3 regions of the Dokdonella koreensis DS-123 genome follow, and region 3 is predicted to be linked to each of the others. Evidence: riboswitches for the same ligand, from Rfam matches in the RefSeq annotation. Region 3 holds a riboswitch; each other region holds the start of a gene.
The links. Region 3 has a riboswitch for cobalamin ahead of metE (5-methyltetrahydropteroyltriglutamate--homocysteine S-methyltransferase). Riboswitches for the same ligand answer to the same signal wherever they lie in the genome.

Region 1: another riboswitch for cobalamin. It lies ahead of I596_RS04705 (CoA-acylating methylmalonate-semialdehyde dehydrogenase); the one in region 3 lies ahead of metE (5-methyltetrahydropteroyltriglutamate--homocysteine S-methyltransferase).
Region 2: another riboswitch for cobalamin. It lies ahead of I596_RS11405 (TonB-dependent receptor domain-containing protein); the one in region 3 lies ahead of metE (5-methyltetrahydropteroyltriglutamate--homocysteine S-methyltransferase).

Annotation. Positions count from the first base shown of each region.
Region 1 covers NZ_CP015249.1:1,199,183-1,208,904, forward strand. Annotated here, with positions in the region: gene rdgB (RdgB/HAM1 family non-canonical purine NTP pyrophosphatase) at 1-109, shown strand, start outside; gene I596_RS19215 (collagen-like domain-containing protein) at 328-1,464, opposite strand; gene I596_RS04685 (glycosyltransferase) at 1,594-2,721, opposite strand; gene I596_RS04690 (hypothetical protein) at 2,840-3,463, shown strand; gene hemW (radical SAM family heme chaperone HemW) at 3,570-4,748, shown strand; gene I596_RS04700 (CPXCG motif-containing cysteine-rich protein) at 4,741-4,929, shown strand; cobalamin riboswitch at 5,239-5,445, shown strand; gene I596_RS04705 (CoA-acylating methylmalonate-semialdehyde dehydrogenase) at 5,551-7,074, shown strand; gene I596_RS04710 (acyl-CoA dehydrogenase family protein) at 7,086-8,261, shown strand; gene I596_RS04715 (enoyl-CoA hydratase) at 8,258-9,070, shown strand; gene I596_RS04720 (enoyl-CoA hydratase/isomerase family protein) at 9,073-9,722, shown strand, end outside.
Region 2 covers NZ_CP015249.1:2,803,960-2,813,681, reverse strand. Annotated here, with positions in the region: gene soxR (redox-sensitive transcriptional activator SoxR) at 1-89, shown strand, start outside; partial or broken gene I596_RS18985 (alpha/beta fold hydrolase) at 216-1,028, shown strand; gene I596_RS18980 (DUF6496 domain-containing protein) at 1,354-1,842, shown strand; gene I596_RS11415 (DNA topoisomerase IB) at 2,054-3,184, shown strand; gene I596_RS11410 (hypothetical protein) at 3,380-4,330, shown strand; cobalamin riboswitch at 4,559-4,780, shown strand; gene I596_RS11405 (TonB-dependent receptor domain-containing protein) at 4,906-6,708, shown strand; gene I596_RS11400 (DUF1631 family protein) at 6,806-9,136, shown strand; gene I596_RS11395 (PilZ domain-containing protein) at 9,160-9,489, shown strand; gene I596_RS11390 (TetR/AcrR family transcriptional regulator) at 9,514-9,722, opposite strand, start outside.
Region 3 covers NZ_CP015249.1:527,457-537,178, forward strand. Annotated here, with positions in the region: gene I596_RS02040 (choice-of-anchor Q domain-containing protein) at 1-2,470, opposite strand, end outside; gene I596_RS02045 (winged helix-turn-helix domain-containing protein) at 2,615-5,107, opposite strand; gene I596_RS02050 (bile acid:sodium symporter family protein) at 5,216-6,223, opposite strand; cobalamin riboswitch at 6,579-6,795, shown strand; gene metE (5-methyltetrahydropteroyltriglutamate--homocysteine S-methyltransferase) at 7,066-9,366, shown strand; gene I596_RS02060 (ribonucleotide-diphosphate reductase subunit beta) at 9,565-9,722, opposite strand, start outside.

The DNA.
Region 1 (9,722 bases), 670 kb from region 3:
TGCCGCCGAGCTCGACCCGGCTGCCAAGAACGCGGTCAGTCATCGCGGCAGGGCATTGGCGCAGCTGCGCCGCTACCTCGAGGCGGGCGCTTCGGCGGCATTCGGATAACGGCGGGCTGTTCCTCGACGGCCTGCCGGCGCGATCCAGGGACACTCGCTGGCCGATCGACGCGAGCGGTCGATCCGCGGAACCGATAGCGCGCTGTTGTCGCGACCGCGTGCGTCGAGCAGGCGCAGGACGACCGTTCCCGGCACCGCGTCAGTCGGCGGCGCCGCGCGGACGCATCGCGGTCGCCGTTCGGGCGGACCGCGATGCCGGCACCGGCGTCAGGGCACGTAGTCCACGATCACCGTATAGCGCGTGTTGTTGGCCAGGCCGACGCCGGTGGTCGCCGTCACGTTCGGCAGGCCGACGTAGTAGTCGCCGCTCATCGGATTGGTCGGACTGTTATTGCAGGTCGCGCCGTTGTACTGGCTCGCGCGCGTCGGGTTGTTCACCGTCGTCGCGGTGCGCGGGATGTAGTACAGGTTGTGTATGGCGCCGGCGCTGGCGACCGAACCCGGCAGGTAGTTGACCGAGTTCAGGAAGACGTTGCCGGTGCAGTTGGGGCCGTCGTAGGACACGCCGGTGCTGCCGAAGACGTAGCCGTCCGAGAGCAGGCTGACGACGTAGCCGTTCGGAGTGACGAAGCTCAATTGGGCATTGGTGGTGCCCGAGTAGCCGATCGGGTGCAGCGGCTGCGCCAGCGCCGTGCTGACCGTGCCGTTGATGCGCACCGCATAGCGGGCGCTTCCGGCAGGGCCCGTCGGCCCGGTCGGTCCGGTAAATCCGGTTGGTCCCGTCGGGCCGATGGGGCCGGTCGCGCCGACGGGTCCGGTCGCACCGGCCGGACCGGCTTCGCCCGGCGGGCCGGGTGGGCCTACGACGCCCGGCGGGCCCACGGGGCCTTCGGGACCGGCCTGGCCTGTCGCGCCGGTGGCGCCGGCCGGGCCGCTGGGTCCGGTGGGTCCCGTAAAGCCGGTGGGTCCGGTCGGTCCGGTGGGACCGATGCTGCCCGTCGGGCCGGTCGGTCCCGCGGGACCTGTCGCGCCGATGGGGCCTTCGGGGCCTTGCGCGCCGGTCGCGCCATCGGCACCGACCGGGCCAGCCGGACCGATCGGGCCGGTCGGACCCGGGGCGCCGCTGGGGCCGGCCGGGCCGGTGGGCCCGGTTGGTCCGACCGGGCCGGCGCCGCCGGCGCAGCGGCCGAGCACGCCGGTGGTGGCGTGGAAGCAGACCACCTGGTCCTGCTGCAGCGAGGAGGGCAGCGACGGGATCGTCACCTGGCCGTCGGCGCCGACGCGCAGGCGCAGGACGGTGCCGGTTTCGTCGGTGACGATGAAGCCCTGGTTGGCCAGCGGCCGGGCCTCGATATCGCCTTGCGCCAGGGCCGGATGGGCGACTGTGGCTGCGATGGCCAGCACCAGCGCCCGTCGCGTCAAACGCGTGGATACCCGCATCGGATGTACCCCCAAGGTCGGTCCGCCGATCCCCTCGGCGGTAGCCGGCGCAGCATAGCGGCAAATGCCGCAATTGTGGCGTTTGTGACAGGCTCAGCCGAAGGCGGCGTTGGCGGCGACGCGCGCGTGTTCGGACGGCGGCAGGGCCGGGTCGGCCAGCAGTTCGCGGCACAGCGTGGCGCATTCCTCGCGCCGGCCGACGTAGTACGCGCAGACCGCCTGCTCGTCGCGGGCGCGCCAGCGGTAGGCCGATGCGTCCAGGAACAGCAGGTCGTCCGGCTGCGGCAGCGCGGCGGCGGCACGCGCATGCAGGTAGGCGCTGGCGTAGCGGCCGCGCTGCCGCAGGTAGCGGGCCAGGTCGCACAGCGGTTCGGCCCGCTGAGGGCGCGCGTCGTAGGCGGCCAGGTAGGCCTCGATCACCGCGGCGTCGCCGCTGGCGAGACGCTCGTGCAGGCAGCCCACCTGGTACAGCGCATACCAGACCTCCTCGGCCCAGCCACCCATGGCGGCGCGCTTCCGGTACGCCGCCAGCGCCTGCTCGGGCCGGCCGGCGTCGCGCAGGCTTTGCGCGTAGTAGAAGACGTAGCGGGCATTGTCCGGCTCGGCCTTCAGGGCCGCTTCGAGCACGCGGGCGTCGTCGGCGTACTTCTCGTGCACCGGGCGCTGGCTGCGGGCGCCGTCGGGCACGCCGCGCACGCGCAGGCCGCCGAGGTGGGCGATCGCCGCCGCCGGTTCCGCCGCCGGGTACTCGTGCAGGACGCCGTGCCAGCGCCAGGGCGTGGCGTGGCGCAGCAGCTTGGCGCAGAAGTACTCGAACGGTCCGCCGTCCTGGTAGACGCGCAGGTAGTAGCCCGGCGCGTCGAGTCGTGCCGGCCAGCCGCCGTCCGGGTCGATCTCCAGCACCTCGTCGGCATCGACGATCAGCGCGTACTCGCCGTAGCCGCGCGCCAGGTCCAGCGCCTGGTTGCGGTTGGTCGCGAAATCGACCCAGGGGCGCTCGATCAGGGTGCCGGGCAGGTCGCCGAGCAGGTCGCGCAACTGCGCCTGCGTGCCGTCGTGCGAACCGGTGTCGACGATCGCCCAGGCGCCGATCAGCGGCCGTACCGCGGCGATGCAACGGGCGATGACCGCGCTTTCGTTGCGCACGATCATGCTCAGGCAGACCTGGCCGGCGAACGGCAACGGCGGCCGGCCGGGAGCCGGATGCGGGATCGGAAGCATCGGGGACCGCCGGTACGGGGTAGGGCAGCGATCCTACGGAGGCGGCCGCGCGCTTGGCAATGCATGCAGGCGGCCCGACGCCCGGCTATGATGCGTCCGGCCATCAGAGGATGCCGCAATGTCGCCATTTCCCTTTGTTCCCCCTCGCCGGGCCGTCGGGGTGCCGCGTGCGCTCGTCGCCGCCGTCGCCGTGCTGGTCGCGGCCGGTGCCCAGGCCGGTGTCGGCAACGGCGCCATCCTGATCGACGGCGGCTCGCTGTACCTTCCGGCGACACTGGCCGGCGTGGACGTCACGGTCGCCACGGGCAGCCTGGCCGGCAACGGCACGGTGCTGGGCGATGTCGTACTCGGCGCGGCCGGCCGGCTGGCGCCCGGTCCCACGGCGGGGGCCGGCACGATCACGGCGCGCGAGCTGCGCTGGGCGCCGGATGGCAGCGTGCGGCACCGGCTCGGCGCCAACGACGGCGATTCGGACCACACCGACTTGACCGGCAACCTGGTGCGCACCGGCACCGGCACCTATCACTTCGCGTTCGGCGATGGCGCCGTGCTGCCCACGGTCGGCACCACCTATACGCTGGTCAGCTTCGCCGGCCAGGTCGGCTTCAACGTGGCCGACTTCAGCTACAGCTACGACGGTGCGGCGCCGGGGCTCGGCGGCCAGTTCAGCCTGACCGACACCGCACTGCTGTTCCACGTGACCAGCCTTCCGGTCAGCCTGCAGTCGTTCGGCATCGATTGAGGCGCGCGGCGCGGAACGGCGCCGCTTTCCCGTTCGGCCGCTTGCGCCCCGGCGCTGGCGGCCCCACCCTGGGTCCGCCCGTTTCCGGGCGCCACGCCCGCTCCCGATGCCGCTGACCGCTCCACCGCTCTCGCTCTACGTCCACATCCCGTGGTGCGTGAAGAAGTGCCCCTACTGCGACTTCAACTCGCACGCCGTGCGCGAGGGCATCCCGCAGGAGGCCTACGTCGACGCCCTGCTGGCCGACCTGGACCGCGACCTGGCCGATTTCGGTGCTGCCGTGCCCGGTCGGCCACTGGCCAGCATCTTCTTCGGCGGCGGCACGCCGAGCCTGTTCGCGCCGGCGGCGATCGGGCGCATCCTCGACGGTGTCGCCGCGCGGCTGTCCCTGGCGCCCGGCGCCGAAGTGACGCTGGAAACCAATCCGGGCACGGTCGAGCACGGCCGCTTCGACGGCTATCGCGCGGCCGGCGTCAACCGCATCAGCTTCGGCGTGCAGAGCTTCGACGACGCGATGCTGCACCGGCTCGGCCGCATCCACAGCGCGGCCGATGCGGAGCGCGCGATCGGCGAGGCGCGTGCGGCCGGCATCGACAACATCAACATCGACCTCATGTACGCGCTGCCGCAGCAGGACCTCGCCGGCGCGCGGGCCGACGTCGACCGGGCGATCGCGCTGGCGCCGCCGCACGTCTCGCACTACCAGCTGACGCTGGAGCCGAACACGCTGTTCGCGGCGCGACCGCCGCCGCTGCCCGATAGCGACAGCGCCTGGGACATGCAGGAGCACTGCCAGCAGCGGCTGGCCGAGGCCGGCTACGTGCAGTACGAGGTGTCGGCCTATGCGCAGGGCGGCCGGCGCGCCGCGCACAACCTCAACTACTGGCACTTCGGCGACTACCTGGGCATCGGTGCCGGTGCGCACGGCAAGCTGACCGACGCGGCAGCCGGCACGGTCCGGCGCCGCGCCAAGCAGCGCACGCCGCGTGCATATCTGGAGCACGCCGCGACGCCGCGCCGGATCGTCGGCGATGCTGTGATCGTGGCAGCCGACCTGCCGTTCGAGTACATGATGAACGCGCTGCGCCTGATCGACGGCGTTCCGGCTGGCGAGTTCGCCGAGCGCACCGGGCTTGCGCCGGCGGTGCTCGCGGCGCCGCTGGCCGCCGCGCACCAGCGTGGCTGGTTCGACGACGCGCCGGGCCTGCTGCGCACCAGTGTGGACGGCCAGCGCTTCCTCAACGATGTCATCGCCCTGTTCCTGCCGGAGCGCGACCATGCTTGAAGCCGTGGTGATCCACTGCCCTTACTGTGGGGAGGGCTTCGAAACGACGATCGATCGTTCCGCCGGCTCGCAGGCCTACGTCGAGGACTGCGCGGTATGCTGCCGGCCGATCGAGGTGCAGGTGCGGATCGGCGACGACGGCGAGCTGATCGAGGTCGGCACGCGGACCGACCGGGACTAGGGCGTGTCATCAATCCCTCGGTAGGCCGCGCCGTTCTTGCGTGCGTCCGGGCCAAGGAAGAGGGAGGAAGTGGACGTGGGTCCACGCCCGAGCGATGACGCAGTCCCGGGCGCACGCAAGAGCGGCCCTACGGGTTGGCCCTGGAAAGCCGCCAGCGTGCGTTGCGCGGCTTGACCTGACGGCCAGTCAGGCGCGGCGCCACACACCACCCCCTGACGACTTTCCAGGGCCAACGCGACCTGCCGGGGGATTGATGACACGCCCTAGCGTCCCGCCCGCTGCCGCTTGCCGCTGTCGCGCGCCAGCGCATACACTGCCCCGGTCTCAGGTGCCCCGCGGCGATTGCCGCCGCAGGGTTGAACGGGAAGCCGGTGTGAATCCGGCGCTGCCCCCGCAACGGTAAGCGAGTCAAGGCCGATCGAAATGCCACTGCGCCTTCGGGCGTGGGAAGGCGATCGGCCGATGCGTTCCGCATCGCTCGCAAGCCCGGATACCGGCCTGGGATCTTTCGTCCTCGGATGCGGTGGGCAACCGGACGGGCTGAAGCTGCCGTCCGCGTGCCGTGCCCGTCCGTGCTCCTCGCATCCGCCTTCGCGGGTGAGCGATACGGAGCACAACCTGATGAACGCTACCAGCCCGGCCGCCACGGCCGTCCCCGTCGTCGAGCTGCTGATCGGCGGCCGATTCGTCCCATCCCGTTCGCTCGAGTTCCGCGACGTGGTCGATCCGGCCACGCAGGCCGTACTCGCACGCGTGCCGTTCGCGACCGCGGACGAGGTCGACGCCGCGATCGGCGCGGCCCAGGCGGCCTTCGCCAGCTGGCGCCGGACGCCGATCGGCGCGCGGGCGCGCATCTTCCTGAAGTACCAGCAGCTGATCCGCGCGCACCTGCAGGAACTGGCGGCGATCCTGACCGCCGAGCAGGGCAAGACGCTGGCCGACGCCGAGGGCGACGTGTTCCGCGGCCTGGAGGTCGTCGAGCATGCCGCGGCGATCGGCAACCTGCAGCTCGGCGAGTTCGCCAACAACGTCGCCGGCGGCGTGGACACCTACACGCTGCTGCAGCCGCTGGGCGTGTGCGCCGGCATCACGCCGTTCAACTTCCCGGCGATGATCCCGCTGTGGATGTTCCCGATGGCGATCGCCACCGGCAACACCTTCGTGCTCAAGCCGTCCGAGCAGGACCCGCTGGTGACGATGCGCCTGGTCGAGCTGGCGCTGGAGGCGGGCATCCCGCCCGGCGTGCTCAACGTCGTGCACGGCGGCGAGGCGGTCGTCAACGCGCTGTGCGACCACCCCGACGTCAAGGCAGTGTCCTTCGTCGGTTCCACCCGCGTGGGCACGCACGTCTACCGGCGCGCCTCGCAGGCCGGCAAGCGCGTGCAGTGCATGATGGGCGCGAAGAACCACGCCGTAGTGCTGCCCGACGCCAACAAGGAACAGACCCTCAACGCCCTGGCCGGTGCCGCGTTCGGCGCGGCCGGGCAGCGCTGCATGGCGGCCTCCACCGCGGTGCTGGTCGGCGCGGCGCGGGCCTGGATTCCCGATCTGGTCGCCAAGGCCCGGACGCTCAAGGTCAATGCCGGCGTGGAACCCGGCACCGACGTCGGTCCGGTGATTTCCTGCGCCGCGCGCGAGCGCGTGGAAGGCCTGATCGCCGCGGGCGTGGACGAGGGCGCGACGCTGGAACTCGACGGCCGCAGGCCCGAGGTGCCCGGCTACGAGCGCGGCAACTTCGTCGGCCCGACGATCTTCTCCGGCGCGAAGCCGGGCATGCGCATCTACGACGAGGAGATCTTCGGCCCGGTGCTGGTGCTGCTCGCGGCCGACACGCTCGAGGAGGCCATCGCGCTCGTCAACGCCAATCCCAACGGCAACGGCACGGCGATCTTCACCCAGTCCGGTGCGGCCGCGCGGCGGTTCCAGGAGGACATCGACGTCGGCCAGGTCGGCATCAACGTGCCGATCCCGGTGCCGGTCCCCCTGTTCTCGTTCACCGGCTCGCGCGCGTCCAAGCTCGGCGACCTCGGGCCCTACGGCAAGCAGGTCGTCACGTTCTACACGCAGACCAAGACCGTCACCGCGCGCTGGTTCGACGACACGGCACCGGCGGCCGGCGTGAACACGACGATCAGCCTCAAATGACGGCCGCCGTCATGGACTTCCGATCGACGACGGTTGATCCGGGCCTGGGCGAGGACCAGCTCGCGTTCCGCACCGCGGCGCGCGACTTCGCGCGAGCCGAGCTGGCGCCGCACGCGGCGCGCTGGGACGCCGAGGGCACGTTCCCGCGCGCAGCGATCGCCAGGGCCGGCGACCTCGGCTTCTGCGGCCTCTACATCGCCGAGGCGGCCGGCGGCGCCGGCCTGACGCGGCTGGACGCGGCGATCGTGTTCGAGGAACTGGCCGCGATCGATCCGTCCACGGCGGCCTTCATCAGCATCCACAACATGGCGGCCTGGATGCTCGTCGCGCATGCGGGTGACGCCGTCCGCGCGGCCTGGGGCCCGGCCCTGGCGAGCGGGGCCAAGCTCGCCTCGTACTGCCTGACCGAACCGGGGGCCGGCTCGGACGCGGCCGCGCTGGCGATGCGCGCCGAGCGCGTCGGCAACCACTACGTGCTCAACGGCGCCAAGGCCTTCATCTCCGGCGCCGGCGCGACCGACGTGCTGGTGGTGATGGCACGCACCGGCGGACCGGGCGCACGCGGCATCAGCGCGTTCGCGGTGCCGGCCGACAGCGACGGCATCGCCTACGGCCGCAAGGAAGAGAAGCTCGGCTGGAACAGCCAGCCCACGCGCGGCATCAGCTTCAGCGATGTGCGCGTGCCGGCGGCGAACCTGCTCGGCGGCGAAGGCGAGGGCTTCAAGATCGCGATGAAGGGCCTCGACGGCGGCCGGATCAACATCGCCAGCTGCTCGCTCGGCGCGGCCCAGGGGGCGCTCGACGCGGCCCGCCGCTACATGGGCGAGCGCCGCCAGTTCGGCAAGAAGCTGGCCGAGTTCCAGGCGCTGCAGTTCAAGCTGGCCGACATGGCCACCCAGCTGGTCGCGGCACGGCAGATGGTGCACACGGCCGCGCGCAAGTTCGACGCCGGCAGCGGCGACGCGACGGTGTGGTGCGCGATGGCCAAGCGCTTCGCCACCGATGCCGGCTTTGCGATCTGCAACGAGGCGCTGCAGATCCACGGCGGCTACGGCTACATCCGCGAGTACCCGATCGAGCGGCTGCTGCGCGACTGCCGCGTGCACCAGATCCTGGAAGGCACCAACGAGATCATGCGCGTGATCGTCGCGCGCCACCTGCTGAACACCGAAGAGGAACTGCGATGAGCGCTGCCGTTATCGATAGTCACCGTGGCCGCGACTGGACCGGGCTCAGGATCGAGATCGACGGCCACGCCGCCGTGGTCACGTTGAGCAACCCGCCAGCCAACACCTGGACACGCGACAGCCTGGCCGCGCTGCGCGACCTGGTCCGCGCGCTCCACGCCGACCGCGACATCTATGCGATGGTGATCGTCGGCGAGGGCGAGAAGTTCTTCAGCGCCGGCGCCGACCTCAAGCAGTTCGCCGACGGCGACAAGGCCCGCGCGCGCGAAGCCGCACGCCGTTTCGGCGAAGCCTTCGAAACCCTGAGTGCGTTCCGTGGCGTGTCGATCGCCGCGATCAACGGCTACGCCATGGGCGGTGGCCTGGAATGCGCATTGGCCTGCGACCTGCGCATCGCCGAGGAACAGGCGCAGCTGGCGCTGCCGGAGGCGACTGTGGGCCTGCTGCCCTGCGCCGGCGGCACCCAGAACCTGCCGCGCCTGGTCGGCGAGGGCTGGGCCAAGCGCATGATCCTGCTCGGCGAGCGCATCGACGCGGCGACCGCGCTGCGCATCGGCCTGGTCGAAGAGGTCGTGCCCAAGGGCCAGGCCCTGGCGCGCGCGCTGGAGTGGGGCCGGCAGGCCGGGAAACAGAGCCCGACCAGCGTGGCCGCATGCAAGGCGCTGGTGCAGGCCACGCGCAGCCAGCCGCACGCGACCGCCCTGGTGCACGAGCGCGAGGCCTTCGTCGACCTGTTCGACAGCGCCGACCAGGTCGAAGGCGTGGCGGCGTTCCTCGAAAAGCGCGCGCCGCAGTGGAAGAACGCATGAACATGAGCCTGCAAGACGCGCCGGCCATCGCACCGGTGCTGTTCGAGGAGCGCGCCGGTGTGCACGGCCGCATCGGCATCGCCACGCTCAATGCGCCGGGTACGCTCAACGGGCTGTCGCTGGCGATGGCGCACGCGCTCGACGCGCAGCTGCAGCATTGGGCCGCCGATCCGGCCGTGGCGGCGGTGTGGCTGCAGGGCGCGGGCGAGAAGGCTTTCTGCGCCGGCGGCGACCTGCACGGCCTGTACCGCGGCATGCGCCAGTGGCGCGAGGCCGGCGGCGGCGATCCGCGCGACAACCGCCATGCGGCGGCATTCTTCGAAACCGAGTACCGGCTCGACTACCGCATCCACACCTATCCCAAGCCACTGCTGTGCTGGGGCCACGGCATCGTCATGGGCGGCGGTATCGGCCTGATGGCCGGCGCCAGCCACCGCGTGGTCAGCGAGCGCTCCAGGCTGGCGTTTCCGGAGATCACCGTCGGCCTGTATCCCGATGTCGGCGGCAGCTGGCTGCTGGCGCGCGTGCCCGCGCGCGCGGGGCTGTTCCTGGCGTTGACCGGCGCGCCGCTCAATGCCGGCGATGCGATCCACGCGGACCTGGCCGATCACTACGTGCCCGAGGTACGGCGCGCGGCGGTGCTCGACGCACT
Region 2 (9,722 bases), 2.2 Mb from region 3:
GCCTGACGACCGGCGATTGCCCGCTGCGCAATCCGGATGACGCGCTCGGCAAGGCGGGCAGCGGGCCGCGGCTGCTCGACCCGGACTGAGGCCGCCGTCACGGATGGCGCATCGCCTCGTGCGTGGCCGGCGTCGCGCCGGTCCGCAACCGGCGCGAAACCGGCGCCGATGGCCCTATCATCGCGGGGTAGGCCATACCCCTCATCGCGCCCGTCATGCATCGAACGTTCCGGATGTCGCTCACGCTGCTCGTCTCGCTGTCCCTCGCCGCGCCGTCCGTGCCGGCCGAGCCCGAGCCCGAGGCCGACATCGCCGTCGCCGCACCCAAGCGGCCGGCCGCGGACTATGCCGACCCGGCACGGCGCGTCGACATCGGTGCCGGGCGGATGCTCAACCTGCGCTGCAGCGGCCAGGGTGCGCCGACGGTCGTCCTGGAAGCCGGGTTCGGGGCCGACTCGTTCGCGTGGTGGCGCGTGCAGCCGATGCTGCAGGCCCGCCAGCGCGTGTGCTCGTACGATCGGGCCGGCTACGGCTTCAGCGATGCCGGCCCGTTGCCGCGCGACGTCGAGGCGGAGGTCGAGGACCTGCATGCGTTGATCCACGCGGCCGGCATCGCCACGCCGGTGATCCTGGTCGGCCACTCGTTCGGTGCCAACATCGCGCGCCGCTACGACCAGCGCTACGGCGAGGACGTCGCGGCCCTGGTGCTGGTCGAGCCGCCGCCGCAGAACATCGGCGCGTTCTCGGAATCCTATGTGCGGAAGGAAGCCCATTTGCTGCCGATCGCGCTGCGCCAGCTGCAGCGCTGCGAGCAGGGCGCCCGGGACGATGCGCTGGCCAAGCCGACCGGCGAGCTGCGCCAATGCCTGCGGCCGCCCGATCCGCGGTTCGGCCAGCGCATCAACGATGCGATCCGCGCCAACCAGTCCAAGCCGGCGTTCTGGCAGACCCTGGTGTCCGGATCGGAAGCCAAGGCCGCGCTGTTCACCGCGCCGGTGGCCGCCGACGAGCGGCACGGTGACAAGCCGCTCCTGGTGCTGACCGCCCGGCGCGCCTACGCCTCGGGGGGGAAAGCGTGCGCGGGGCGCTGCAGTCGGCGCAGATCACGACGCACGAGACGCTGGCCGGGACGTCCTCGCGCGGCCAGCGCGTCATCGTCAATCGCAGCTCGCACGAGGTGCCGCAGGACCGGCCCGACGCGATCGTCGAGGCGGTCGGGGCAGCGACCCGCGCACTGGCGGGCGGCACCTCGCCGTAGCGTACGGCGCGGTTCGGCGGGGCAGGCCGTTCACCGCCGGTTGACCGCGTTCTGCTACCAGTCGGGCTCCCACTCATCCGAACCGGAGATCCGTCATGCCGGAGAAGAAGACGACCGAGCGCGCCCAGCGCGCGAAACGCCAGGGCAAGGCGCCGAGCACCCAGGCCGGTGCCTATGTCCACGAGGAAATCGAGCACGTGCGCAAGGGCAAGCACGGCGCCAAATCCACCAAGCAGGCGATCGCGATCGGCCTTTCCAAGGCGCGACGCGCGGGCGTGAAGGTGGGCGCGCCGAAGAAGGCCTCGGCGGCGACACGGCGCAAGGCCGAGCAGGACGGCGCCAAGAGCGGGTCCCGCACGAAGCCGTCCGCCAAGCGGTCCGCGGCCACGCGGCAGGCGCTCACGCATGCGTCGAAGACCTCGGCCAGCACGTCGGCCTTGTCGCAGCAGGCCAAGACCGCCGCCAAGAAGCGCACGGCGGCCAGCCGCTCGGCCGCGGCCAAGAAGGCGGCACGCACCAAGGGTGCCAAGGGACGCTCGGCCGCGGCGAAGAAGGCAGCGCGCACGCGCAAGCGCGCGGCGTGACGCGGACGCTGCCGCGCAGGACCGGGTTGTCGTAGGGCTGCTCGCGTCGCGCGCGAACGCGCGCTGGCGTCGTGCAAGGTCTCGCCAAGCGACCCGGGCGGCCCGCGCGCCCGGCACCTCGTCCGGTGTGCGGTCGGCGCCGGCCGGCGGAACCCGCATGGCGTGGCCCCGTATGCGGTGTCGTTCATCGGCGGCCGGGCACGCTGCGCGCATGACGACCCGCCGGCGTGACCGCAAGCCGCCCCGCCGCCCGCCGCAGGACCGGGCCGCCCAGGACGAGGCCGCCATCGCGCGCGAGGCCGGCCTGGTCCACGTGCGCGACGACGCGCCCGGTATCCGCCGCCGGCGCAGCGGGGCGGGCTTCATCTACCTCGATGCCGACGGCACACGGATCCGCGACGCCGCACAGCTGGCGCGCATCCGCGCGCTGGCGGTGCCGCCGGCCTACACCGAGGTGTGGATCTGCCGCGATCCGCGCGGCCACCTGCAGGCGACCGGCCGCGACGCGCGGCGGCGCAAGCAGTATCGCTACCACGCGCGCTGGCGCGTCTTCCGCGATCGCAGCAAGTTCGTGCGCCTGGTCGCGTTCGGACAGGCGCTGCCCCGGCTGCGGCGACGGCTGCGCCGCGACCTGGCGCTGCCCGGCCTGCCGTGCGAGAAGGTCGTGGCGGTGGTCGTCTCGCTCCTGGCCGAGACCCTGGCGCGGGTCGGCAACGAGGCCTACGCGCGCGACAATCGTTCGTTCGGCCTGACCACCCTGCGCAACCGCCACGTGGCGTCGTTGCGCGGCGGCCGGTTGTCGCTGCGCTTCCGCGGCAAGGGCGGGCTGGAGCACGCGATGGTCGTCGACGATCAGCGCCTGGCGCGCATCGTGGCGCGCTGCCACCAGCTGCCGGGGCAACTGCTGTTCCAGTACCTGGATGAGGATGGCGTCTGCCAGCCGGTCGATTCGGGGCAGGTCAACGCCTATCTGCGCGATGCGATGGGGGAGGATTTCACGGCCAAGGATTTCCGGACCTGGGGCGGCACGCTGCTGGCGGTCGCGGCGCTGGCTCGCACGCCGCTGCCGGACCCCGGCGACGAGCGCGCGCTGGCGGCCGGCGCTGCCGCGGTCGTGCGCGAGGTGGCGGCTGCGCTGCGCAACACGCCGGCCGTCTGCCGCACCTCGTATATCGATCCGCGGGTGTTCGACGTCTGGCGCAGGGGCCGCCTGCACCGGCTGGCGAGCCAGCACGGCAGCGGCGGCCCGCGCCGGCTGGAAGGGCTGGCCCTGCGGGTGCTGCGCGACCGCCCGGGTGTCGGAGGGCGGCCGAGCGGAACGCCGCGGCGGCGCGCGCGCTGATCTCGCCGCGCGGTGCCGTGCGTCATCGCGCCGCCGTTCTGCGCCTGAGGCAGGACAGGAAGATCGCGTCGTGGCCCGCGGACATCCGGGGGCCGGTGCCGCCGGACCGCCGTGCCGGCCGGCCGCCACGACGTGTTCGACGTGCCAGGTCCGGTTCACGCCGGCCGTTCCGGGTTTCCTTGGGGGGAATCGTCCATGCACCGTGTCCCGATACTGTTCGCGCTGGTGGCCGCGGCCACCGGCCCGGCGGCGGCGCAAGCCACCTTCGACATCACGTTCGACCCCAGTGCCGATGTACTGCAGCCGGCGGAGCGGGCCGCGGTCGCCACCCACCTGCGGGAAGCCGGGCGGCGCTGGTCGCAGGCGCTCGGCGCGACCGCGCCGGTCACGATCGCGATCCGCGTGGCGATCGCCGATGTCCCTACCGCCAACGGCGCCAGTGCCGCCACGGCCTTCGTCGGCGTCTTCGGCGGGCGCGACACGTTCGAGCAGGGGGCGGCACACAAGCTGCGCACCGGTGTCGACGTGAACGGCGCCGACGCCGACGGCATCGTGACGTTCGGCCTCAACTACCTGCGCAACGAGCTGTGGTTCGATCCGGACCCAGTCCTGCGCATCGCGCCGGTGCCGGCCAACCGCACCGATGCCTTCAGCGTCGCGCTGCACGAGCTCGGCCACGTGCTGGCCTACAACGGCTGGGCCGACCTCACCACCGGCCAACCGCCGGCCACCTACTGGTCCACGTTCGATCGCTGGATGATGCCGGGCGCGCCGACGCTGTTCGCCGGCCCGGCGGCGACGCAGGCCTGGGGCGTGGCGCCCGACCTGACCACCGGTAACAACACGCACTGGGCCAACCCGGTGCTGCGGACCGGCCGGCCAGCGGCCGTGCCGGCCCCGGTGCGCTGGGCCGGTGGTGCGCCGGTGCCGATTGCGGCGTGCGGGTTGCCGATGTCGATCGACGCGCCGCCGTCGGCGGACGCCGTGCTGCGCGGCGCCGGCGGCCTGATCGACCAGCTGATGAACGGCGTCGTCTTCTACCGCGGAACGCGCTATGACCTCTCGGCGCTGGATCGGGCCGTGCTCGCCGACGTCGGGCTGCTGCGCGAGCGCATCTTCGCCGGCGACTTCGAACCGGACCGGTGAGACGTCGCCGGTCCGGTTGACGGCTCCCTTCGCGGTCGCGGCGGCCCATCCTGCGTGGCCCGGAAACCGGCATCGCGCGCCGCGTGGTCCGGGTCCACGCCGCTGCGCCGGCCGGACGCCGCGCGTGTTCCGCGGGCGCCCGGCGTGCGGCCGCGACGGCACCCGCGCGGTGCCGTCGCCTAGAGGGGATGTTCCGGTGATTGTTGCGGCGCACAGGGGGGCGCCACTACACTCCGCCCCGCTTTGGGTGTCCCGCCACCGCGGGATGAAACGGGAAACCGGTGCGCCTGGCCGTGCAAACGCACGTGCCGGCAATTCCGGTGCTGCCCCCGCAACGGTAAGCAAGTTCCGCCGGTCCAGACGCCACTGCGCGATGCGCGGGAAGGCGGGCCGGCCGATGCCACGGCATCGCTTGCGAGTCCGGAGACCGGCCCGATGCGGGACGCTCGCCGTCCCCGGCTCCAGCGTTGCGGCGGGCAACGGGCGGGCTCGGGCGGCCGTGCGCCGGCCCGGCTTGTCGCTGCTCCCCCGCGATCCTGGCTTTTTGCATCTGCGCGTTGCGGGAGGAATCACCGATGCTGCGTATCACCCCTGTGTCCCTGGCCGTACTGGCCGGGCTCGCCGGCCCGGCATGGGCCGAGATGGAGACCCAACCGGAAGTCATCGTCACCGCCTCGCGCATCGCGCGCACGGTCGACGCCACCCTTGCCGACGTCAGCGTCATCACGCGCGAGGACATCGACGCCAGCGTCGCTCGCGACGTCAGCGACCTGCTGCGCCTGGAGGCGGGCGTGGACATCGCGCGGACCGGCGGACCGGGCAGCCAGACCTCGGTGTTCCTGCGCGGCACCAACAACAACCACGTGCTGGTGCTGGTCGACGGCATCCGTGTCGCCGCGCTGGGCACTGGCGTCTTCACCTGGGAGACGCTGCCGCTGGGAGCGGTCGAGCGCATCGAGATCGTGCGGGGGCCGCGTGCGAGCTACTGGGGCTCCGATGCGATCGGCGGCGTCGTGCAGATCTTCACGCGCAAGCTCGAAGGGCCGCGGGTGTCACTCGGCTACGGCACCTACGGCGACGCCAATGCGGCGGTCGGCGTCGGCGGCCGCGGCGATCGCGGCGGCTTCAGCGTGCAGGTGGGTGCGCGCGACTACGAGGGTTTCCCGAGCCAGAACCGCGACGGCTTCGCCTACGAGCCGAAGGACCACGGCATGGAGAACCAGCACCTGGCCGCGCAGGGCGACGTGCAGATCGGCACGCAGACGCTCGACGCGGTCCTGCTGCGCAGCCAGGGCGAGGTGGACTTCGCCGGCGGCAGTTCCGATTTCACCGAGCAGGCCGCCCGCGTGTCGCTCGGCGGCCGGCTGGGCGAGCGCTGGCAGCATGCGCTCACCCTCGGCAGCGCGCGCGAGGACTACGAGACACCGGCCTATTTCACGCTGTTCCGGACCCGCCGCGAGACGGCCGGCTGGCAGGCCAGCTACGCGCTGGCCGAAACGCAGAGCCTGGTCGCGGGCATCGACTACCTGCACGAGCAGGGCGAGAGCCGCGACACCTTCAGCGGGTTGCCGAGCTACAAGAAGAGCCGCGACAACACCGGCGTCTATGCCGGCTGGCAGGGCGGATTCGGGCGGTTCGACAGCGAGGTCTCGCTGCGGCAGGACGACAACAGCGTGTTCGGCGACGCCACCACCGGCTCGGCGGCGATCGGCTGGCGCTTCACCGAGCGGCTGCGCGCCTACCTCAGCTACGGCCAGGGTTTCCGCGGGCCGACGCTGAACGAGCAGTACTCGCCGGGCTTCGGCGGCATGTACGCCGGCAACCCGGACCTGAATCCGGAGAAGTCGCGCAGCACCGAGCTGGGCATCGAGTTCTCGCCGGCCGAGCAGCACCGCTTCAAGGCCAGCCTGTACTCGACCAAGGTGCGCAACCTGATCAGCTTCACCGGTCCGGACTTCCAGGCCGAGAACATCGCCCGCGCGAAGATCGACGGCAGCGAGCTCGGCTACGACGGCGGCTTCGGCGACTGGCTGGTCCACGGCAGCTACACCTGGCAGGACGCGCGCAACGCGGATACCGACACCGAACTCCTGCGCCGGCCCAAGCAGAAGCTCTCCGGCCGCCTCGAGCGCCGCTTCGGCGACCGTGCCCGGGCGGGCGTGGAAGTGCTCTACGCGGGCCATCGCGACGACGTCGGCGGGATCGAGCTGCCGTCCTACACGCTGGTCAACCTGCGCGGCTCGCTGGCGCTGACCTCGTCGTGGAGCCTGGCCGCCCGCATCGAGAACCTGACCGGCCGCGACTACGAGCTGGCCCACGGCTACAACACGCCGGGCCGGTCCGGCTTCGTCGAGGTGATCTGGCAGCCCCAGCGCTGAGCCGGGAGGCGCACGGGAGCGCCGCGCTGCAGCTTCCGTGCGCCGTAGGCGCATGCCAGAATGCCCCGCGTATCCGTCAGGGGGCATGGACGTAGACATGAGGCACTCGCAAGGCTTTCCGGCGCGCGAGCGCGCACGTGCGCCGCTACGGAAACTGGCCGATTGCCAGCGGCTCTCGCGGCGGGCACAGGCGGTGCTGTCGGGGATCGTGCAGCGCAGCGCGACGCACCTGGGGGCCGGTCTCAAGACCGCGTTCGATGGCCTGGGCCAGGACCTGCAGCACGGCGAGACCGGACGCGGCGGCGAGGACCGTGCCGCAACCCTCGATCTGCTGGGCGTGCTGCGGCGCGAGCAGGCCGCGTTGACCGATCGTTTCGTGCAGTCGATCGAGTCGGCCCTGGCGGAACTGGAGGGCTCGGCACCGGCACCGCAGGATGCCGGCGATCCGGCGCCGATCCCGCGTCCGGCGTCGCTCGAACTGGTCGACCAGGGCCTGCTCGAGGAAGAACTGGCCCTGCAGAACATCGCCACGCGCGGCGAGACGCGGCATGCCGAAGCCTTGTTCCTGCTCGGCCATCGCTTCGCCGTTCTGGCCGCGTCGCCGATCATCGGCGCCGGCCGCCTTCCGATCGGCCCGGGCCGCCTGGCCGAGGCACTGCGCGACGCGATCGAGCCGCTCGACCTGACCGCCGCCCAGCGCGTGATGGTCTACCGCTTGTTCGACCGCAACGCGATGGCGTCGGCGGGTGGCTACTACGCAGCGATCAACGACTGGTTCGTCGAGCAGCGCATCCTGCCGGGACTGCGGCCCCGACGCGCGCCGGCGCGGGCGAGCGAAGCGCCGCCGCCCGTCGCCAGCGAGACGGCCGATGCGCGCACCGCGCCCGTGCCGGCTCCGGCCGCGGATCCGGTGCCGTCCGCGCCGCCGGCTGCGGCCGCTGCGCCGGCCAGCGGCGACGGGCTCGCCGGTTCGGCCGATTCGCTGCGGCTCTACACGCATCTTCGCGGCTTGCTCAACGGCGAGGTGCCGGCCCCGGCCGCGCGCGCGTCTTCCGGCGGGCCGGGCGTGGCCGATGCCCGCGCGGTGCAGTCCGCACTGCATCGCCTGCAGGAGCGGAGCACGCGGCAGACGGCCGGTGCCGGCCTCGGATCGCGCGGCGTCACGCATCTCAAGCGCGACCTGGTCGCGCAGCTGCGCCAGATGGGCAGCGACGGCCAGCCGCTGGCGCTGAGCCGGGAGGACGGCGACACCATCGACCTGGTCGGCATGCTGTTCGGGCACCTGTCACGCGAGACCGGGCTGGGCGAGACCGCACAGGACCTGCTGGCGCGGATGCAGCTGCCGCTGATGCGCGTCGCCCTGGCCGACCCGGGCTTCTTCACGCAGTCCGAGCATCCGGCACGCAAGCTGCTCAATACCGTGATCGAGGCCGGCGAGCGCTGGATCGACGATGCCGACCCGGATCCGGACCTGCTGCTGCGGCTGCAGCAGGTCGTCAAGCAGGTGAGTCACGGCGACGTCTCCGACCCGGTCGCGCTCGACGACCTGCACAAGGGCCTGGCCGGTCATGTGCAGGCGCTGGCGCGGCGCGCGGAGATTGCCGAACGGCGCCAGATCGAGGCGGCCAAGGGACGCGAGAAACTCGAGATCGCACGGCGCCAGGCGCGCACGGCGCTGACGCGCATGATCGACCGGGCCGATCCGCCGGCTCCGCTGCGCGACATGCTCGAACGCACCTGGGTGCCGGTGCTGGCGCTGACGCTGCTGCGCCAGGGCGAAGGCAGCGCGCTCTATCACCGCCGGCTGGCGGTCGCCGACCAGCTGCTGCGCCGCTCGGCGCTCGACGACCGGCCGGTCGACCAGGCCCTGCGCCGTGAGGTGGAGGAGGGGCTGGGACAGATCGGCATGCACGGCGACGACATCCAGGTGCTGACACAGGCCCTGTTCGATCCGGCACGCCCGGATCGCCCGGGCGCCGAGTCCGCGCTGACCGATGTCACCGGCAAGCTGGGGGCGTGGGGGCGTTCGATGGACGCCGCGACCGGGCCCGGCGATGCCGCGCCGGCCGCCGTCGAGGACCGGCCCGCCCCGATCCCGCTGAGCGCGCGCGAGCAGCAGATCCTCGAGCAGATCAAGGGATTGCCGTTCGGCACCTGGTTCGAGTTCCAGGTCAATCAGCAGGGCGATACGGTGCGCCGCAAGCTGGCGTGGTTCTCCACCCTGACCGGGCGGTGCCTGTTCGTGAACCAGCGCGGCCTGCGCGTGGAGGACGGCTCGCTCGACCACCTGGCGCGCGACATCGCACGCGGCCAGGTGCGCCCGGTCCGCAACGAGCAGCGCGGTTTCGTCGACCGGGCCTGGGATACGATCCTCTCGGCGCTGCGCCGGATGGCGCCGGGCGATGCTGCACAGACGGCGCCCTCCTGATGGACGCCGCACAGAGGAGTCAGATGAACGAGAAGCGCCGTTCTCCCCGTCGCCGTGCCGAGTCGGTCATCGTGGTGACCGATGCGATGACCGGCGGCGCGATCGGACGTGTGGTGGACCTGTCGCTGGACGGGGTGATGCTGCTGCTCGAACGCCCGGTCGCCAGCGACGCGCTCTACCAGTTCTCGTTCGCGCTGCCGTCGCGCAAGGGGCCGCCGCGAACGGTCGAGATCGGCGTCCACGAGCAATGGAGCGATCGCGCCGACGTGCCGGGCCACTACTGGGCCGGCTTCAGCTTCATCGACATCGCCGCCGACGATGCGGCGGCGCTGGCGGCCTGGCTGGACGACTAGCGTCCGGACCGGCCCCGGGACCGATCAGGTCGCCGGGCGCACGCCGCGCGGGCGCGGCCCGCATGCGCGCAGGAAGAAGTCCACCGTGGCGTGGATGTGGGCGTCGATCTCTTCCTTGCGGATCGGGTCGCAGCATCCGCACAGCATGCGTGCGTGCAGCTCGCCCTTGAGCAGCGCGAAGAACTGCGAGGACGCGCGCTGCACGTCGGCGATCTCCAGCTCACCCGCGCTGG
Region 3 (9,722 bases):
AGGCCGCGGTGTTGGCGACGACGCCCTGCACCGGCACGCGCAGCGAGGACAGCGCCGAGCCGCCCAGCGCGTAGGCGCTGCCCGTGCCGATCAGGGTCAGGCCGTCCAGCGGGATCGTCTCCGGCGTGGTCGCCGCGGGCAGCGTGTAGAGATTGACGGTCAGGTTCTTGCCGGTGCTCGACTCGACCGCCACGTCCACGCTCTGGATCGTGACGGCGGCGCCGATCTCGGGGTGGTCGCGGAAGTAGAAGCGACGGAAGTAGCGGTTCTCGGTGGTGTACAGCTCCGGCTCGTAGCAGGCGGCCGAGTTCCGCACCACCGGCGTGAGGTCGGTCGTCTGCGACAGCGCGAGGCTGCCGCGCGCCGGCGTCGGGAGCGCGGACGCGGTGCCGGCCGGCGCCGCCTGCTGCGCGGCCGCCAGGCGTGCGGTCGCGGAGGCGGCCACGGGCGCGGACAGCGCCTCGTGGCGGGCGGCGGCGCTGGCGTGGAGCGTCCATTCGAGCAGGCCGGTGCCGGTATTGCCGATCGTCAGCAGGCCGGTGCCGCTGTCGCCCTTGTCGACGTCGAACGAGAGCGTGCCCGGCGTCACCGTGGCGACCGGCATCATCGCGCTGTCGACGAAGCGGACCTCCACCGTGCAGTGGGCGACGACGGGGGCCGTGGTGAACGTGGCGCCGGTGCGGCTGCCGCCGCAGCTGCCGCCCGTGCTGAGGACCTGGAAGCCCGGATCGGGCGTCAGTGTGAACGTGGCGGTCTGCCCCGGCACGACCTCCTGCGGCAGCGCCGGGTCGATCCGGCCGCCGGCGTTCGCCGTGGGCGTGACCCGGTAGCGCGTGTTGGCGACGTCCAGTTCGTAGGCGCCGATGTCGGCGGCGGCGCCCAGTTCACGCGGGAAGCCGCTGCCGCGCTGGTCGAACGCCAGTGCGGAGGGATTGGTGCCCGCGTCGAGTGCGGGACTGTCGAAGCGCAGCTCGTGCGTCGGCGTCGGGCCGCCGTTGTCGGCCAGCGGCAGCAGGCGCGGATCGGCGGTCAGCGTGTCGGCCGGCAGCGTCACCGTGGCGTTGACGCTCTGCACCAGGTTGTGGCTGCCGGTGACGATCGTCATCAGGCTGCTCTGCTCGGCGCCGGCGATGTCGCGCCCGGCCGGTGCCTGGTTGGCGGCGACGATCGCGCTGTGCATCGTGACGGTATGGGTCGGATAGGTGGCGATGTGCAGCAGGCCGCCGCCGTTGCCGTGGCTGGTATTGAACGCGATCGTGCTGTTGGCGATGTTCAGCGGCGCCCACAGCGACAGGCCGCCGCCGGAGACCGGCGGCAGGCCGGCCGGCACGTCGGCCGCCGTGGTGCCTTCGCGCAGCAGGCCGGCCCGGGCCGCCGCCAGTTCGCCGGCAGTGGTCGAGCCGCTGCCGAAAGCCAGTTCCGCCCGGTTGCCGCTGACGGTGCTGTTGACCACCACGGACGGTACCGCCTGGTTGCTGGTGCTGTGGATGCCGCCGCCGTAGACCTGGCTGGAGCCGGCGGCGCGGTTGTCGTAGACGCTGCTCTCGGTGAGGGTGAGCACGCCGTTGGCGCCGTAGAGTGCGCCGCCCATGCCGACCACACCGCCCGACACGCTGTTGCCGTACAGCCGGCTGCGCGTGACGGTCAGGTTGAGGTTGGCGAGGCCGGCGCCGCCCTGGGCGCCCTGGCTGATGCTGACCGCGTGGTTGTCGCGCAGCACGCTGTCGGTCACCGTCAGGCTGGCATGGGCGAACACCGCGCCGCCGAGCACTGCGCTGCCGGTGCTGACGTTGCCGTAGACCTCGCTGCGCAGCAGGTGCAGATTGCCCTTGCCGAAGCTGAAGCCGTTCATCGCCATCAGGCCGGCGCCGGCCACCTGGCCGGTCGGCGCGTACAGGATGCCGCGGTTGTCGTGGACGACGCTGTCCTCGGCGCGGATGTCGCCGATGTAGGACAGCACGCCGCCGCCGTACTGGGCCGTGCAGTCGTGCAGGGCGACGTGCCTGAGCGTGACGTTGTCGATCGCGAACACGCAGCCGCCGACGCCGGGCAGGCCCAGCACGTTGGTCGGCGGCGAGCGGCCGTGGCTGACGGTCAGGCCTTCCAGGGTCAGCGTGCCGGAGCGGAAATTGAAGAGGACGTAGTCGCTGTCGGTGCCCTGGATCGCCAGCCGGTCGGCACCGGGGCCGGTGAAGGTCAGGTCGAACGCCGGGCCGCTCGGGTTCACTTCATCGATGGTGCCGATGACCACCGGGCCCTGGGTGAGCGCGATCGCCGGGCAGTCGAGCCCGCTCAGATCGATCACGTCGCCGTGCTGGGCGGCCGCGACGGTGCTGCGCAGGCTGCCGGGGCTGCCGTCGTCGAGGCAGTGCGTGACCGTCCGGGTCGCCGCGAAGACCGGCGCACAGGCCGTACAGAGGAGGACCGCCAGGGCGGCGGCGAACAGCGAGCGAAGGCAAGCGGATCTCATCGGGCGACCTCGGATAGGGCAGCGGATGCACCGGCGCGATCGCCGGCACATGACGGCCGAATCTAGCCGCGCCGCGCGCCGCTCATCTCGACCGTCCCTTGCCGTTTCCTTTTCGCTCGCTACAAGCGGCTGATTCGCCTGGTTTCACCGCTTCGGCGCGCTGGCCTGGGCGGTCCTCTCCAGCGTGCCCGGCCAGCCGGACGGCAAGCGCGCATTGAGCGGCGGCCGGTCCAGCGCGGGCGGGATCGTGCGTTCGCCGGCCAGCGCGCGGGCGCGGGCCAGTGCCAGCCGCCAAGGCTCGACCTGGCCGAGCGCGTGATAGAGCCGCGCCTGCTGCAGCGCGCACTCGTAGTCGCGATCGGCCCAGGCGGCGGTCTGGCCGATCACGCGCGCGGCCTCGGCCAGGTTGCCCGACTCGATCAGCACGCTGCCGTAGGCGCCGGCGATCTGCGCGACGTCGGCGGGCGTGGCCAGGCGCGTGGCGAACGCGAGCGCGGCCTCGAAGCGGGCGTTCGCGTCCGGGCGCTGCTCGATCGCGGCCTGCTCGGCCTGGGCCAGCTCGGCCAGGACGACGATGGCCGGATCGTCCCGATCGGCGGCCCAGGCCGCGAAGGCCTGCTGTTCGGTGGCGGCCTCGGCAGCGGCGCCCTGGCCCCGCAATGCATGGACCCGCGTCAGCCAGCCGATCGCCCGGTTGCGCGCCGGCATCGGTGCCGCCAGTTCGGGCCGGGCCAGGTGCGCCAGCGCCTGGGCCGCCAGCGTGGCGGCCTGTTCGGGCCGTGCCAGCGCCAGGGCCAACTGCGCCTGGTTGACCAGGGCGCCGGCATAGACGTCGGGCACCTTCTGCGGATCGAGGCTGGCGACCAGCGCGTCGAGCACCTGGCCGGCTTCCTCCAGCCGCCCGTTGGCGAGCAGGGCGCGCGCCTCCTGGCGCGTCAGCAGCTGGCGCTGGCGCGTGCTGTCCAGGCGCTCGGCCTGCGCGTGGGCATGACGGGCGACGGTCAGTGCCTGGTCGGGCTCCAGCAGGACCAGGTGCATGTGGATCTGGTTGCCGAGCGCCGCCAGCAGGGTTTCGCTGGGTGCGAAACGCTCCAGCCGCGGGATCGCGCGTCCCAGCAGCGTCTGCGCCTCGGCATAGCGGCGGCGCAGGATCAGGCTGGCTGCCTGGTTGGCCTCGACCCGTGCCAGTCCCAGCGTATCGCCGGCGAGCTCGAGCGCCACGCGCGCCTGCGCGAAATCGCTGTCGGCGGCATCGTCCTGGCGGGCCATCGTGTGCAGCGCGGCCCGGCTGGTCAGCGCGCGGCCGTAGATCAGCGGCTGGTCGTTGCTGCGCGCCAGCTGGACCAGCTCGTCGAGCCGCGCCAGCGCCGCGTCCGTCTGCTGGACCTGGGTCAGGATGACGACCAGGCCGTGCAGCGCGTCGCCGTGCGTCCACACGTCCAGCGGGGCCTGCGCCGGATTGTCGAGCACGGCCTGGAACAGCGTGCGGGCGCGATCGATGTCGCCGCCGACGCGCGTGATCTCGGCCAGGCGCAGCAGCAGCGGCGGCTGCGCCTGCAGGTCCGGCGGGGCGGACTCGATCAGGCGGCGCGCGGATTCGTAGTCGCGGCCGTAGATCGCCGCGTCGATGCGCGACACCAGCACGTCGGCCCCGGGCGGCTCCCGGTTGCGGACGTCGGCCACCTGCGGCTGGCCCAGCAGTACCAGCAGCCGGTCGGTGGCCGCGCGTGCGCTGATCGCCGCTTCGTCGGCATGGGCTTCCACTTCGCGCGCCGCGCCGTCGCGATCGGACAGATCCAGGTGCAGTCGCCAGCCGCCGGCGATCCGCCGCAGCGACGGGACGACCACGTAGCGGACGCCAGTGGCCGCCTGCACGGCGGCCGGATCGGCAGCCACGGTTCCGTTGCCGGTCAATGCCAGCACGTTGTCGGCCGGGATGACGGTCAGTCCCGATTCGCGCAGCCGCGATCCGATCAGGTCCATCAGCCCGAGGCGCAGCCAGTTCCATTCGCTGTCGGCCGCCGCGTCGACGCTGACCGGCAGGACGGCGATGCCCTCGATCCGTCGCGGCGCCGTGGCGGCGTCCGTCGCGGCCGCGTCCGGCGGCGCGGTGTCCGGTGCCGGCGCGACCAGTGCCAGGCGCAGCGCGACCGCCAGGGCGACGCCGGCGGCCAGGACGGCTCCGACCAGCACCCACGGCCGCCGCGGCGGTGCCGGATCGCGTGCCGGCGCCGGCGTCCGCGCGGCGTCCGCGGCCTCCAGCGCCTCCACCGGTTGCACCTCGGCGACCCAGCGGTAGCCGAAGCGCGGGATCGTCCGGATGATCTCCTGGTCGCTGCCGCTGTCGCCGACCGCGCGGCGTACCTTGCGGATCAGCTGGTCGATCTGGGCATCGGTGACGTCGGTCCGGCCCCAGACCGCTGCACTCAGTTCGTCGCGGCCGACCGCCCGTTCGCGGTGCTCGAGCAGCCAGGCCAGGCAGTCGAACATCCGCGGCGACAGCACCAGCAGCCGGCCGGCGCGGTAGAGCTCACGCGTGGCCGGATCGATGCGGTAGGCGCCGAAGCGCAGGATGGGAGGGGCGGCGGACATCGGCCGCAGTGTAGCCGGCGTGCCGGGTGGCTGCAGGACGCTCACGAAAGCGTTCGTGCAACGGACGGCGCCCGTTGCGGGGCCGGAACCGCGGCGCGCGTGCGCCGCCAGCGGCGGGCGTCACCGCGGCCGGGTGCCGGTCGCCGGTCCGGCTCAGGGGGCCGTGCCGGTCCGCGGCCGCGGTGGGTCGGACGCGCCCGGGCGCCGCGCGTAATGCTGTGCGATCACCGCGCAGGCCATCAGCTGCAACTGATGGAACAGCATGATCGGCAGCACGATCATGCCCAGGCCCGGATGGCCGGCGAACAGGATCTTGGCCATCGGCACGCCGGTGGCGAGGCTCTTCTTGGTGCCGCAGAAGACGATCGTGATCTCGTCCTCCTTGGCGAAGCCGAGCAGGCGGCTTCCCCAGGTCGTGAGTGCCAGCATCAGCGCGAGCAGCAGCACGACGCAGGCGAGCACGGCCAGCAGCGACGGCGGCGGCACCTGGCGCCAGAGACCTTCCGCGACCGATTCGCTGAAGGCGACGTAGACCACCAGCAGGATGGTGCCGCGATCGGTATAGGCCAGCAGCCGGCGCCAGCGGGCCACCCAGGCGCCGATCCAGGGCCGCAGCAGGTGGCCGGCGACGAACGGCACCAGCAGCTGCAGCACGATGTCGCCGATCGCCTTCACCGGCGAGCCGGTGCTGCCCTGCGCGGCGACCAGCAGCGCGACCAGCAGCGGCGTGGCGAACACGCCGAGCAGGTTCGACGCCGACGCGCTGCAGACCGCGGCGGGCACGTTGCCGCGCGCGATCGCCGTGAACGCGATCGACGACTGCACCGTGGACGGCAGGCAGCACAGGAACAGCAGGCCCAGCGCCAGGTCGGCCGGCAGCAGCGTACCCGCCAGCGGCCGGAAGGCCAGGCCCACCAGCGGGAACACGACGAAGGTGGTCAGCAGCACCACCAGGTGCAGCTTCCAGTGCAGCAGGCCGGCGATGATCGCATCGCGCGACAGGCGCGCGCCGTGCAGGAAGAACAGCAGCGCGATGCCGGCGATCGTGAGCCGGTCGAAGAACACCGCGGCGCGTCCCTCGCACGGCAGCAGCGAGGCCAGCGCCACGGTGGCGATCAGGGCCAGGGTGAAGCCGTCGAACAGCGTGCGCAGCAGTTTCATCGGGGGCGCGGCAAGGGCGGGCGGCCGTGCATCGCGCGGCGGCGGCATGGCGGGAACGCGTGCGTGGCCGTGCCGGCCGGGGCGCGGCGTGGCCGGCGTGCGTCGGCATGCGGCGGGGACGGCCCGAAGGACGGCATCCGCGCGTCGCCGGCGCGGTCAGGTACGGTCATTGTCTGGTCCGGCAACCCGGCGTCGGTCGCGCAACTTACCCTGTCTTCGCCATCGCGGCCAAGGACACCCCGCTGCGTGAAGGCCCCGGCGCCGCGCGACGCGGTGCCGGGGCGGCGATCCGGTCCGGCGGGCCATCACGCCGCCGCCGGGCATGACGGCGATTGACTTTGGCCGTCTAGACGGCCACCATCCACGCCGTCGTGGTTTTCATCTTTTTATCCGAATAGAAAGATGAAATGAAAAGGGAAGCCGGTGCGAATCCGGCGCTGCCCCGCAGCGGTATGTGGAAACGACCGCCGTTCCATGCACTGGAGCCCCGGCTCCGGGAAGCGACGGCCACTAGGCGGGCCCCCCGGCCCCTGTCCACGAGCCCGAAGACCTGCCTCGGCCGGAAGGCGCCTGCCTTTCGTTTTCGACCTGGGGCCTCCGCGGGGAGGCGTCACGGGCATGACGTGCCGCGCACGCAGCGCAGCGCGTGTCGTCCCTGCGCGCCGCGTCCTGCGGCGCCGGATGCGTCGTGCCCGCGCGCCCACCGTGCCGGCTCCGGATCGCCCGTGGGGGCGAAGGTCGCCGGCGTGGCGGTTCCGGTTCGCAAGCCGGAGGTTCCGGTGCGCCGTTTCCTTCGTTCCTCTGTGTATCGCATTCGCACCTGCACACGAGGAATTGCAACGATGACCACTGTTACTTGCCTGGGTTTTCCCCGCATCGGGGCCAAGCGCGAACTCAAGCGTGCGCTGGAGGCGCACTGGCGCGGCGAGGTATCCGCCGAGGAGCTGGCCGCGACGGCGGCGCGGCTGCGCCGCCGTCACTGGGCGCTGCTGAAGGAGGCCGGCGCCGACACGGTGCCGTGCAACGACTTCTCGCTGTACGACCCGATGCTCGACACCGCATTCGGATTCGACGCGATCCCGGCGGCGGCGCGCCCGCTGGCCGATGCCGACCCGCTGGCCGGCTACTTCGCGCTGGCCCGCGGCGTGCAGCGTGACGGCATCGACCGTCCCGCGCTGGAAATGACCAAGTGGTTCGACACCAACTACCACTACCTGGTGCCGGAGCTGCAGGCTGGCCAGGCGTTCGGCCTGCGCGGCGACAAGCCGCTGGCCGAATTCGCCGAGGCGCGCGCGCAGGGACTGGACGCGCGTCCGGTGCTGATCGGGCCGGTCAGCTTCCTGCTGCTGTCCAAGACCGTCGACGGCAGCGACCGCCTGGCCCTGCTCGATCGCCTGCTGCCGGCCTATGCCGAGCTGCTCGGCCGGCTCAAGGCGGCCGGCGCCGGCTGGGTGCAGATCGACGAGCCCTGCCTGGTGCTGGACCTGGACGCCGCGGCCCAGGCCGCCTATCGCCACGCGTATGCGGTGCTGGCCGGCGCCGATCGCCCGCGACTGCTGCTGGCGACCTACTTCGGCGGGCTCGGCGACAACCTCGCGCTGGCGACCGGCCTGCCGGTCGAGGGCCTGCACCTGGATCTGGTGCGTGCGCCGGAGCAGCTCGACGGCGTACTCGCCACGCTGCCGCCGGAGCGCGTGCTGTCGCTCGGCCTGGTGGACGGCCGCAACATCTGGCGTGCCGATCTCGATGCGGCACTGGCGCTGGCACGCCGTGCGCGCGACCGGATCGGGGCGGAGCGCGTGTGGCTGGCGCCGTCGTGCTCGCTGCTGCACGTCCCGGTCGATGTCGCGTCCGAGAACGGCCTCAACCCCTCGCTGCGCAGCTGGCTGGCCTTCGCGCGCCAGAAGATCGAGGAACTGCGCGTCATCGCCGATGCGCTGGACGGCAGCGAGGCGGCCGACGCCGCACTGGCCGCGGCGCGGGCGACGCTGACCGCGCGGCGCCTGTCGCCGCTGGTCCACCGGGCCGAGGTCGCCGCCCGCGTCGCCGGAATCGACGCGGCGCTCAGCCGGCGCCGCTCCGACTACGCGACGCGCCGGGTCGAGCAGGCACGACGCCTGGGCCTGCCGCCGTTCCCGACGACGACGATCGGTTCGTTCCCGCAGACGGGCGAGGTCCGCGAGGCGCGTGCGCGCAACAAGGCCGGCACCTTGCCGGACCGCGACTACGAGGCCTTCCTGGAGGCGCAGACCGAGCAGTGCGTGCGCATCCAGGAAGCGATCGGCCTGGACGTGCTGGTGCACGGCGAGTTCGAGCGCAACGACATGGTGGAGTACTTCGGCGAGCAGCTCGACGGCTTCGCGTTCACGCGCAACGGCTGGGTGCAGAGCTACGGCTCGCGCTGCGTGAAGCCGCCGATCATCTACGGCGACGTCCGGCGTCCGCAGCCGATGACGGTGCGCTGGTCGGCCTATGCGCAGTCGCTGACCACGCGGCCGATGAAGGGCATGCTGACCGGTCCGGTGACCGTGCTGCAGTGGTCGTTCGTGCGCGACGACCAGCCGCGCGCGCAGACCTGCCGGCAGATCGCGCTGGCGCTGCGCGAGGAGGTGCTGGACCTGGAGGCCGCCGGCATCGGCGTGATCCAGATCGACGAGCCGGCGCTGCGCGAAGGCCTGCCGCTGCGGCGCGCCGAGTGGGATGCCTACCTGGCCTGGGCGGTGGAGGCGTTCCGCATCAGCGCCGCGGGCGTGGCCGACGCGACCCAGATCCACACCCACATGTGCTACTCGGAGTTCAACGACATCATCGACGCGGTGGCGGCGATGGACGCCGACGTGATCTCGATCGAGACCAGCCGCTCGCGCATGGAGCTGCTCGACGCGTTCGCGCGCTTCCGGTACCCGAACGAGATCGGCCCGGGTGTTTACGACATCCATTCCCCACGCGTGCCGTCGGAAGCACAGATGCTCGACCTGCTGCACAAGGCCCTGGCGGTGCTGCGGCCCGAGCAGCTGTGGGTCAACCCGGACTGCGGCCTGAAGACGCGCGGCTGGACCGAGACGCGGACGGCGCTGGAGGCGATGGTGGCGGCGGCACGCGCATTGCGTGCCGGCCTGCCGGTGCCGGCGGCGGTGGCCTAGGTCGGGATGCGTCCGCGGCGCCGGCCGGAGTCCGGTGCCGCGGAGACGGCCGGTTGCAACGGAATGCCGATGGCAGGGCAGGGTGCCGCCCTGCCGTCGGCGGCCGAGGCCGGCGCGCCGCTTCGATGCGCGAGCCGGCAGTGGCCGGGCCGGTCGTGCGCGCCGTGCCGTCCCGCAGCCGTCGCCGCGGTGCCGCGATCAGAACGCCTCGTCGAACGCGACCTCGCCCTGCACGCCGACCTGGTAGGCCGAGACGCGGCGCTCGAAGAAGTTGGTCAGCTCCTGCACGTCCTGCAGCTCCATGAACGGCAGCGAGTTCTTGACGCCGTAGCGCTTGGGCATGCCGAGCTTCACGA